2 regions of the Neobacillus sp. K501 genome follow, and region 2 is predicted to be linked to the other one. Evidence: a T-box and tRNA genes for the amino acid it is inferred to sense, from the RefSeq annotation. Region 2 holds a T-box; the other holds one or more tRNA genes.

Region 1 (4,431 bases), on a different contig from region 2:
TCTCCCGATACTAGCCCTCCATTCATTGCTGCGTGTGCGACACCCGTTTCGACTGTAAAGGCTTTGGAGGATCGGAACATGACATGGCAGAAACCATTCGGGTAGGTTGCGCATTCTTCAGCATTCACGACAATGGTTTCTCCAAGAATATCCGAAAGCATCGGGGCAATTAACTTTTCACATTCTCCATGACCATTGCAGAATGGCACTGTCATTTCAATATCAACATTACCTTGTTCCAGACTATAGATCTCAACATGTTCAATATGGATACCAAAAGCTTGGATCGCCTCCATAATTTGTTCTTCCTGCTTATGATGATTCTCTCGCTCACGCTGAATTTCCTTAGCGAAGTTCTCCATGACCTCTGATACTCCAAGGAGCTGGTCGGCAACTAACTTCCGGCTTTCTTGAACCTGCTTTTTAAGTTTTTGATTGGCTTGGAAGAACGTCAGCTCCTGCCCAATCGCCTCATAAACTCGCTGGGATCTTGTACAGTGTTTTTCCCATTCCCGTGATAGTTTTGCAGGTACGACTCCATCACTTTGATCCATTTCATGAATAATTTCTTCTAAGTAGGAATAGGTAGTCGTAAAATTCTTTGCCCAGCACTGTTCCTTTTTAAAGCAGGTATTACAGGTTTTTTCCGTAACATTACTCATGAAGTAATCCATTTCTCGTTCATTTTCATCGATATCTGGCTGGATATCCATTTGTGAAAAGCTCTTAGAAAGAGCATGAAAAACATTTGAAAATTGAGACACTCTTTGCGCTGTCACATCGCGCATTTTCCTCATATATTTTTGCTGCTCCGTCGTATATTCTGGGGTACCTGGAATATATTTAGCTAATCTAGAGGTAAAAAATTGTGGTGTTAGGAGAAATAGGAAGATGGCCGCTGTGGACTCTAGTAATGTGATGGTGAGCGAGCCGCCTTCCTGCCCATACATACCAATTAAAAGAGTGGCAATAAACAAGCCAATGGCTACACCAATTTTTTTCCCTTCTTTTAATAAACCGCCCAATACTCCAGAAAAAGCTAATAAACTCATATGGTAGAAGCTAGATACACTTGCAAGGCTAAAGATGAGGCCCGTCACTACCCCAACGGTAGAGCCCACCGTTGCACCGGCAATAAATGAAAATACTAATACTAAATAGCGGGACATAATATGTTCCAGGGATAGATCATAGATCTTCCAGCCGATTGTCCCTGTCATAATCGATGCCAACATGATAATTAAACAGACAATCTCTTCTGTTTTTAGCAGCTGTCTCCGTTTACTCATGATCAGCAATGGAATACTTTGTAAAAAAATCATTGTTAAAATAAATGCTAGACTTGCTTGTACACCTACCATCATCGTATCGTATAGCGATAATTCTTTAGAGATAAAGAAGGACTCTGCCAGTTTCCCCCCACCGAGGATGATCGCCACAAAGAAAGGAACCGTCCGCATTTCGTTTTTTATCCATTTCTCACTAATTCGATAAAGAACAAGAAACAGGACAGATACGGCAAAGGTAAATGCAGCATTTTTTATGGATATCGTCGCAGCCCCTGCAACGAGTCCGACTAAGGCTAGTGGTGACCGATCTCTTTTAATTAAAAAGACGGATGCGAAAAATGGAAGACTAAAAGGAGTAAGCTGTGACAATATTAAAGCTCTTCCAAGTAAGAAACCTATTAAGAGTAAAAGATATCCTTTTTTTAACAAGAAGGATTCTACTTTTAACTGGAATTTTTTTAATCCTATGCCCCAATTCCACTTAGATGCTTGGAAGTTGACTTCCCCAACCGGCTCTATTAGACTCCGCTCTATCTTTTCCATGGATCACACTCCCTACTAATTTCTTCGTTGCTCTATTATAAAATTGCTAGAGTTCAAAGTTTGTCAAATTAGTGAACAAATGGAAAATTTTCGTTCGACGGTTTTCACTATATTCATTCAATTAATATTGCAAGCATAAATATATGTCGTAATTCGAAAAAAACTCGTTGACATCTGTTTTAGTCCTCGGTATTATATATCTTGTGTCTAATGACATGGCGGTGTAGCTCAGCTGGCTAGAGCGTACGGTTCATACCCGTAAGGTCGGGGGTTCGATCCCCTCCGCCGCTATCAGAATAGCGAAAGCACTGGAATTTTCCAGTGCTTTTTTTGTGTTTTTTTAAAACCCATACAAAAAGACAAGTCGAGTCGACTTGTCTTTGAATAGCAACCATTTATCCCGCATTAACGGGCAGTAGACCCCCACCTTAAAACTTTAGTAAAAGCGAAGTTTAGGTGGGGGATAACTGCCCGTAAAAGCCCGATAAGTTCAACTAACATTCAGCGGGGGATGAATAAAAACCCCCACTGATTGAAGTTTCACTTTATATATCCTGCCATCTATCAGCTAATAAATAAGCAGCAAGTTACCCCCGTCTAGCTCCTCTGCCACCACGTTTTGATTCCGTGTGACGTTTTAGGGATGTTAAACGATCCTCACTATCTTTTAAAAACTTCGCCATTTTTGATTCAAACGTTTCTCCTCGAGGGTTATTACGATCGTTTGATCTGCCCTGACGAGGGCGTTGTGAATGTGAGTTTGAGTGTGAATGGGATCTTTGCGGCGCTTCTGGTCTATCTTTTGCCTTTTTAATAGATAACCCAATTTTCCCATCTTTCTCAACATTGATGACTTTCACCTCAACTTGGTCGCCAACTTTAAGATGATCATTAATATCTTTTACATAATTGTCAGCGACTTCACTGATGTGCACGAGTCCTGTTGAGCCATCTGGCAGCTCCACAAATGCTCCGAAATTTGTAATCCCTGTTACCTTTCCTTGTAACTTGCTGCCTACTTCGATTGACATAAAAAGAATGTTCCTCCTTAAAAATATAAAAAATCATACTTACTATATATTATACAAAAACGGAAAAATAAGTGTCAATAATACTAGCTACTGGTTGTTTTTTCCTTCCTCTTCCTCAGGGATATTAAAGATGATCTCACCTTGTTCAGAGAAGAAATATTCCTTTCTCGCCAGCTTCGCTAAATAATCATCATCATTTAACTTAATAATTTCTTCATTAAGAATTTGTTCTTTTTTCTCTAAATCTGCTAACTCTTTATCAAGCAGCTGCTTTTGGGCCACTTTTGCTTCTAAGCTAGAGGATTGGGAAACAAAGCCAGAAATCAGAAAGTAGGAAATAACAGCAGCAAAAACCAGAAACAATGACAGCCTTCTAAACAGAAGCTTCTTTTTTCTTGCTGATGCCACTTCAGCATATTCCTTCTGTTTGACATAGGTTGTCTGTATTTTTGCTACATTCTTCTTATCTCTCACCTCACTCATTCCCTAAACCTCCTTACTATTTTCGTTTTTTCCACTTTTCTAACATCTTTATAGAGTAATTCTTGATTACCATAAAAATTCCTGCCGTTTTATTATATAACTTCTCGACGGTTTTTTTAAGACCTTTCGGCAAAAGTTTCCAAAGAATTATTATTATTTTTTCAACTGGCACGATTAGAACTCTAATAATCCATAATAAAACCTTTAAAATAAATTTGACAAGGGAATAAATCCCCCTGCCAATTAGGATGATTAGCGAAATAAGCAATTGAAGGATACCTATAATCGGTTTATAGATGAGAACTATAAAGGATTTTCGAATGAATCTATAAACTGAAATCAAGGTGCGAATGATTATTTCGAGTAATCTCAAATACAAACCTTTCAACAAGCTTTGATAAGCGGCAAATCCACAAAGGAGGGCAATAAAAATATAAAAGCGTAACTCTCCATTATTCACAAGGAATAATACATAGAAAATGATTAACGCTTGGGCGATCCAAAATAGTAAATCATTAAAAAAGACAATCCACGATCTTCGCTTTGGTCGTTTCAAAAACCGCTGATAGGTATCAAACATCGCTCCAAACAGCGTCCCCATCCCAATCATCGAAAGCATGGTTAGGAATTGAGTTGAAAGAGTCATCGGAATATCTTACTAAAGAAGCCTTTAGTTTTCTCCCCATGATGTTCATCTAAATAGACTAAATCAAAGATCTTTCCCTTAATCGAAACAATCCCCTTTTCGACATCAAGATTTTTCATTTGCAGATTTTGCCCTTTAATCGCCAAAAATCCCATCGACGTTTCCAATAAAAATTCTTCGTTATCAAAACTCTCCACTTGCTTTACACCCGTTATATCTAGGAGCTTTCTGCCTCTCATGATGACATCATGGTCTGGAATCGTCCCCTTGCCTGAGTTTGCTTCATAATATTGACTCATCATTCATCCCTCACAATCATTTGTACAACCTATTTATTAGATAATTTATGTGAGGGGTAAATGAATTAGAACATTAGGGTGAATTATCTCCCTTTAGAACTCTGATGTGCCGATTCTTTCTTCTTTAATAATGGTATACA
Region 2 (4,431 bases):
GGTAGTCAAGGTGAGCCAAACGCTGCTCTAGGTCGTCTCGCCAGTGCTAATTATCGCGACGTTACGATTTATCCTGGAGATACAGTGATTTTAGCCGCCTCTCCTATTCCCGGAAATGAAAAGGATGTTTCCCGGATCATTGACAATTTATTTCAACTTGGTGCCAAAGTTATTTATGGTTCTGGTAGTACCACAGGCATGCATGTTTCTGGACACGGCTATCAGGAAGACCTGAAGTTGATGCTTACTTTAATTAAACCAACCTACTTTATTCCAATCCATGGTGAATATCGGATGTTGCACCATCACCGATTGTTAGCTGAATCAGTTGGGGTTGAAAAAGGAAACACGTTTATTATCAAGAATGGCGATGTCGTGGATATCGAACACTCCGTAGCCCGTCAAACCCGCAGTATTCCTGCCGGGGACACGTACGTTGACGGCGTGAGTGTCGGCGATGTTGGAGAAATCGTGCTCCGCGACCGGAAACAGCTTTCTGAAGATGGCATGCTAGTCATAGTATTAACGATAAGCAAAGCTGACCGCAAGATCATTCAAGGTCCTGATACGATCACCCGAGGCTTCGTGTATGTTAAAAACTCAGAAGGTCTCCTCAAAGACATTAACCGCCTCGTCAAGAAAACGATGGATGATCTCCAATCAGAAAATATACGCCAGTGGAGCGTTATAAAACAGAGCATTAAAAAATCCATTGGGAACTATATCTTTACACATACAAAAAGAAAACCAATGATTCTGCCGATTATCATTGAAATATAAAACTCGCCGTGATCAGGATTTGATCACGGCTTTATGCTATTAAGGAAAGACCTTATCAAAATGTTCAACAGTAGGAAATGGGTCATAGAAATGATGTAATTGTTTTTTCCAGTCTTGATATTCATTTGATTGCCTGAATCCAACTGTATGATCTTCCAATGTCTCCCACTCCACCAAGAGCAAGTATTTGCCCTCTACTTCAATACAACGCTGCAATTCATGAGAAATATATCCTTTCATGGATGAAATGATTTCAGATGCCCGCCGAAAGGCTTGTTCATATTCCTCTTCCATTCCTCGCTTAACCTGTAACATTACCGCTTCCACTATCATCTAATCTCTCCCTTCTAGCAAATGATTCCTTTTTTAACCTCTACATTAACTTTACATTTTTTTAAATAAAATGGGTAGTATTTGTCTTTTCATAATTATTTAGATTGACTCGTTAATCTTTCATGCTCCTCTTCAATACTAGATGTTTCAATTCGTTCAAATAATGGATCCACGTAGGACAAAGCTTGCGACTTAAGTGAAATTGATTTCCAACTCGTTTCTGTTATATTTATCATCTTTTTAACTTTCTCGCTGGAAAAAGGAAGAAATGGTGTTAAAATATTTGCTAGATTTGCAATCAGGAAAACACAATCCGCAATTGTTTGTTTACAGGCATTCGTGTCATCATGGACCTGTTTCCACGGTTGTTGATCGTCAAAGTATTTATTCGAGAATCTTATTACCTCGAAGATTTTTTCTAACCCTTGTTTAAAAGAGGAAGCCTCAATTAGATTACCGACTTCTTCATACAATTGATCTATTTTTTGATGTATCTCTAAGGAAATGTTCTTACCAGGTATCACACCCGCAAATGATTTTTGTATAAATTTCAATGTTCGGTTGACAAAGTTACCATAAGCCCCTAATAATTCACTGTTATGACTATAAATAAATTCTCTCCATGAAAAATCAGCATCGCGGCTTTCAGGTGCGTTAATGGTTAAAAAATAGCGGATCGAATCAGGTTCGTATCTTTCTAAAATATCCGGTACCCAAACAGCCCAATTTTTACTTGTTGACAATTTTTTCTTTTCTAATGTGAGATATTCATTGGATACGATATGTGTTGGTAAAGGTTCTTTCCCTATACCCGCCAGAATTCCAGGCCATATGATCGAATGAAAAGGGATATTATCCTTTCCGTGCACATAATATGATTTTGTTTCTGCGCTCCAAAATGGCGCGTCATCTTGATCGGTTTCCTTAGCCCATAGTTTACTGGCCGTATAATATCCGGAGACCGCTTCAATCCATACATAAATTTTCTTGTCTTCATAGCCCTCAATGGGAACACTCACACCAATGGGAAGATCCCTTGATACTGCTCGATCCTGCAAACCTTCTCTTAGATAACGTTTCGAAAGTGAAAGGGCATTTTCACGCCACAGCTTCTTATTTTCTGCCTCTTGCGTATAGTTTTCCAATTGTGTTTGAAAAGAGCTTAAAGAAAAGTAAAAATGCTCGGTAAATCGAGTTGTCGGCGGGTGTCCACAAATTTTGCACTTTATATCTAACAATTCAAGAGGCTCTAAAATGGTCGAACAATGATCACATTGATCACCTCGTGAAGGCTGTTTACAAACTGGACAGATGCCTTCGACATATCGCTCAGGTAAAAATTGTTCACAGTTTTCACAATATGTTTGCTCAATTTCCTTTTTGTAAATGAAGCCCTTTTCGAGTAACTCTAAAAATATCTCTTGAACAATTTTATGATGATGTTCAGTATCTGTTCTAGTGTAGGTATCATAAGTGAAACCTAATTTTGAAAAGCAATCACTAAATTCTTTGTGATATCGGTCAGCAATTAAGTTGGGAGATACCCCTTCCTGCCTTGCCTTAATCGCAATCGGTGTTCCGTTACAATCACTCCCTGACACATATAAGACTTCTTCCCCTTTTAACCTGTAATATCTCGCTAAAATATCGCCAGGAAGCAGACTTGAAATGTGGCCCAAATGTAAAGAGCCGTTCGCATACGCCCAAGCCCCGCCAATAAAAATACTCATCCAAAAAACCTCCTTAAAAAATAAAAAACCCCGCCTTAACTATAAAAGTTAAGGACGAGGTTTGAATTCCACGTGATACCACCTTATTTTGCAAACAGCTCACACTATTTGCCTCAACAAGTACGGAGCAGACTTTCCTACTCTTATACTGTGACATTGATAACGAGTGCCAAAACTCGTCGTAGCCTACTAATACACCAAGGTATGTTCAGTACGAAGCTCAGAGACCATTGTTCAAATGAGTGTTTTTGCTTCTTTTCAGCTACCGAAGCTCTCTGTGAAAAACTTCTTCATTCTACTTTTTCTCATCTGCGCCTTTATCTGATAATTATCAATAGTTTATTCATTTTATTTGATAATGTCAATATTAAAACAATCATGATTTTATTTGCAATCTAGTAATTCTACCTATTAAAACCATAGTCTCTTATTATAATCGTATTCTAGGATATCAAAATTCTCTTCCGTTTCTATATTGGGGGTGCATTCCTCACAAGGCTCTTCTGAATGGTTGTGCTCACATTGTTTAATTAAAAGTTCCATTGATTGTCTCCCCTCTCATCTTTATACTATTATACTAATGGAAACGCTTACATATGTCATTAGGTTTTTTTTGGTAATTTCGGCTTAGTATAAAAGGTAGAATCACCTTCTTTTAATGATGAGTCTCCCTATTCGATTTGACAATAATTTTACAATGAATAAATAATCCCTTAATAAAAGTCGGATAAAATGAAGTTATCAATTAAAAACTGAATGGTCCACGGGGGTGAAGATTTTGAAGGATTTCTTAGTTAGAATCTTGATTTTAATCCCAATTTGTACGATTATTTAATGGTTTGTACTTTTCAAAAGGATCCAGTGGGGATCTAATAAATATACATAATACATAGTAGATGATCCGCTATGATTCATCAACCTCACTGGCTAAAAGCTACTTGCTATCCCAGTATTTCTCTCCTCCTAGAGTATTTTCCGCAATCCGATAGTAAAATCCTCTTCACGAAACACCACACAAAAAACAGGCTTGCACCCACCGAAAGTAGACACAAGCCCATTACCCACTAATTATCATCTTTATCTTTATCTTTTTCGTTACCTTTTCCTTTGTTCCCTCGATTTTTCTCTTTGTCTTTGTCTTTTTGTTTACCTTTGCCTTTATTTTGTTTCTTCTCTTCGTCTTTCCGTGCTTTATCTTCTTTTTCTTTTCGCTTCTTCACTTCGTCTTTGTATTTCTTCTCAATTCCTGATAATTGGAAATTTCTATCAGGAAGTTCCGACACGGACTTCGCCAGGATCTCTTTAAATATTGCAGGGACCGTCGCCCCACTTGATGCAGATAAATAATGGTTTTCATCTGTTTTATCATAGCCCAACCAAACAGCCCCAACAATGTTTGGAGTATAGCCGACAAACCAATGATCCTTAGCCCCTGCATCAATACCGAATGGAAGTTCCGTTGTACCCGTTTTCCCGGCAATATCATAACCATCGAGCGCCGCTTTTTTCCCTGTCCCTTCGTCAATCACGCCTTTTAGCATATACGTCATTTTTTGAGCCACTGCTGGTTCGATTACTTTCGATTCTT

What was found. A T-box is a leader RNA that pairs with one kind of tRNA and senses whether it is charged. The one in region 2 lies ahead of metG (methionine--tRNA ligase), so its partner is inferred to be a tRNA-Met.
Region 1: it encodes a tRNA-Met, which carries the amino acid that the T-box ahead of metG (methionine--tRNA ligase) is inferred to sense. The anticodon was not compared.

Annotation. Positions count from the first base shown of each region.
Region 1 is NZ_JBSLYA010000018.1:15,797-20,227, forward strand. It holds gene spoIIE (stage II sporulation protein E) at 1-1,832, opposite strand, end outside; tRNA gene ACWM35_RS24095 (tRNA-Met) at 2,050-2,123, shown strand; gene ACWM35_RS24100 (S1 domain-containing RNA-binding protein) at 2,420-2,863, opposite strand; gene ACWM35_RS24105 (FtsB family cell division protein) at 2,951-3,346, opposite strand; gene yabQ (spore cortex biosynthesis protein YabQ) at 3,363-3,992, opposite strand; gene yabP (sporulation protein YabP) at 3,989-4,291, opposite strand; gene ACWM35_RS24120 (RNA-binding S4 domain-containing protein) at 4,385-4,431, opposite strand, start outside.
Region 2 is NZ_JBSLYA010000008.1:78,308-82,738, reverse strand. It holds gene ACWM35_RS17735 (ribonuclease J) at 1-780, shown strand, start outside; gene ACWM35_RS17730 (antibiotic biosynthesis monooxygenase family protein) at 820-1,113, opposite strand; gene metG (methionine--tRNA ligase) at 1,209-2,843, opposite strand; T-box leader at 2,891-3,164, opposite strand; gene ACWM35_RS17720 (hypothetical protein) at 3,255-3,386, opposite strand; gene ACWM35_RS17715 (transglycosylase domain-containing protein) at 3,908-4,431, opposite strand, start outside.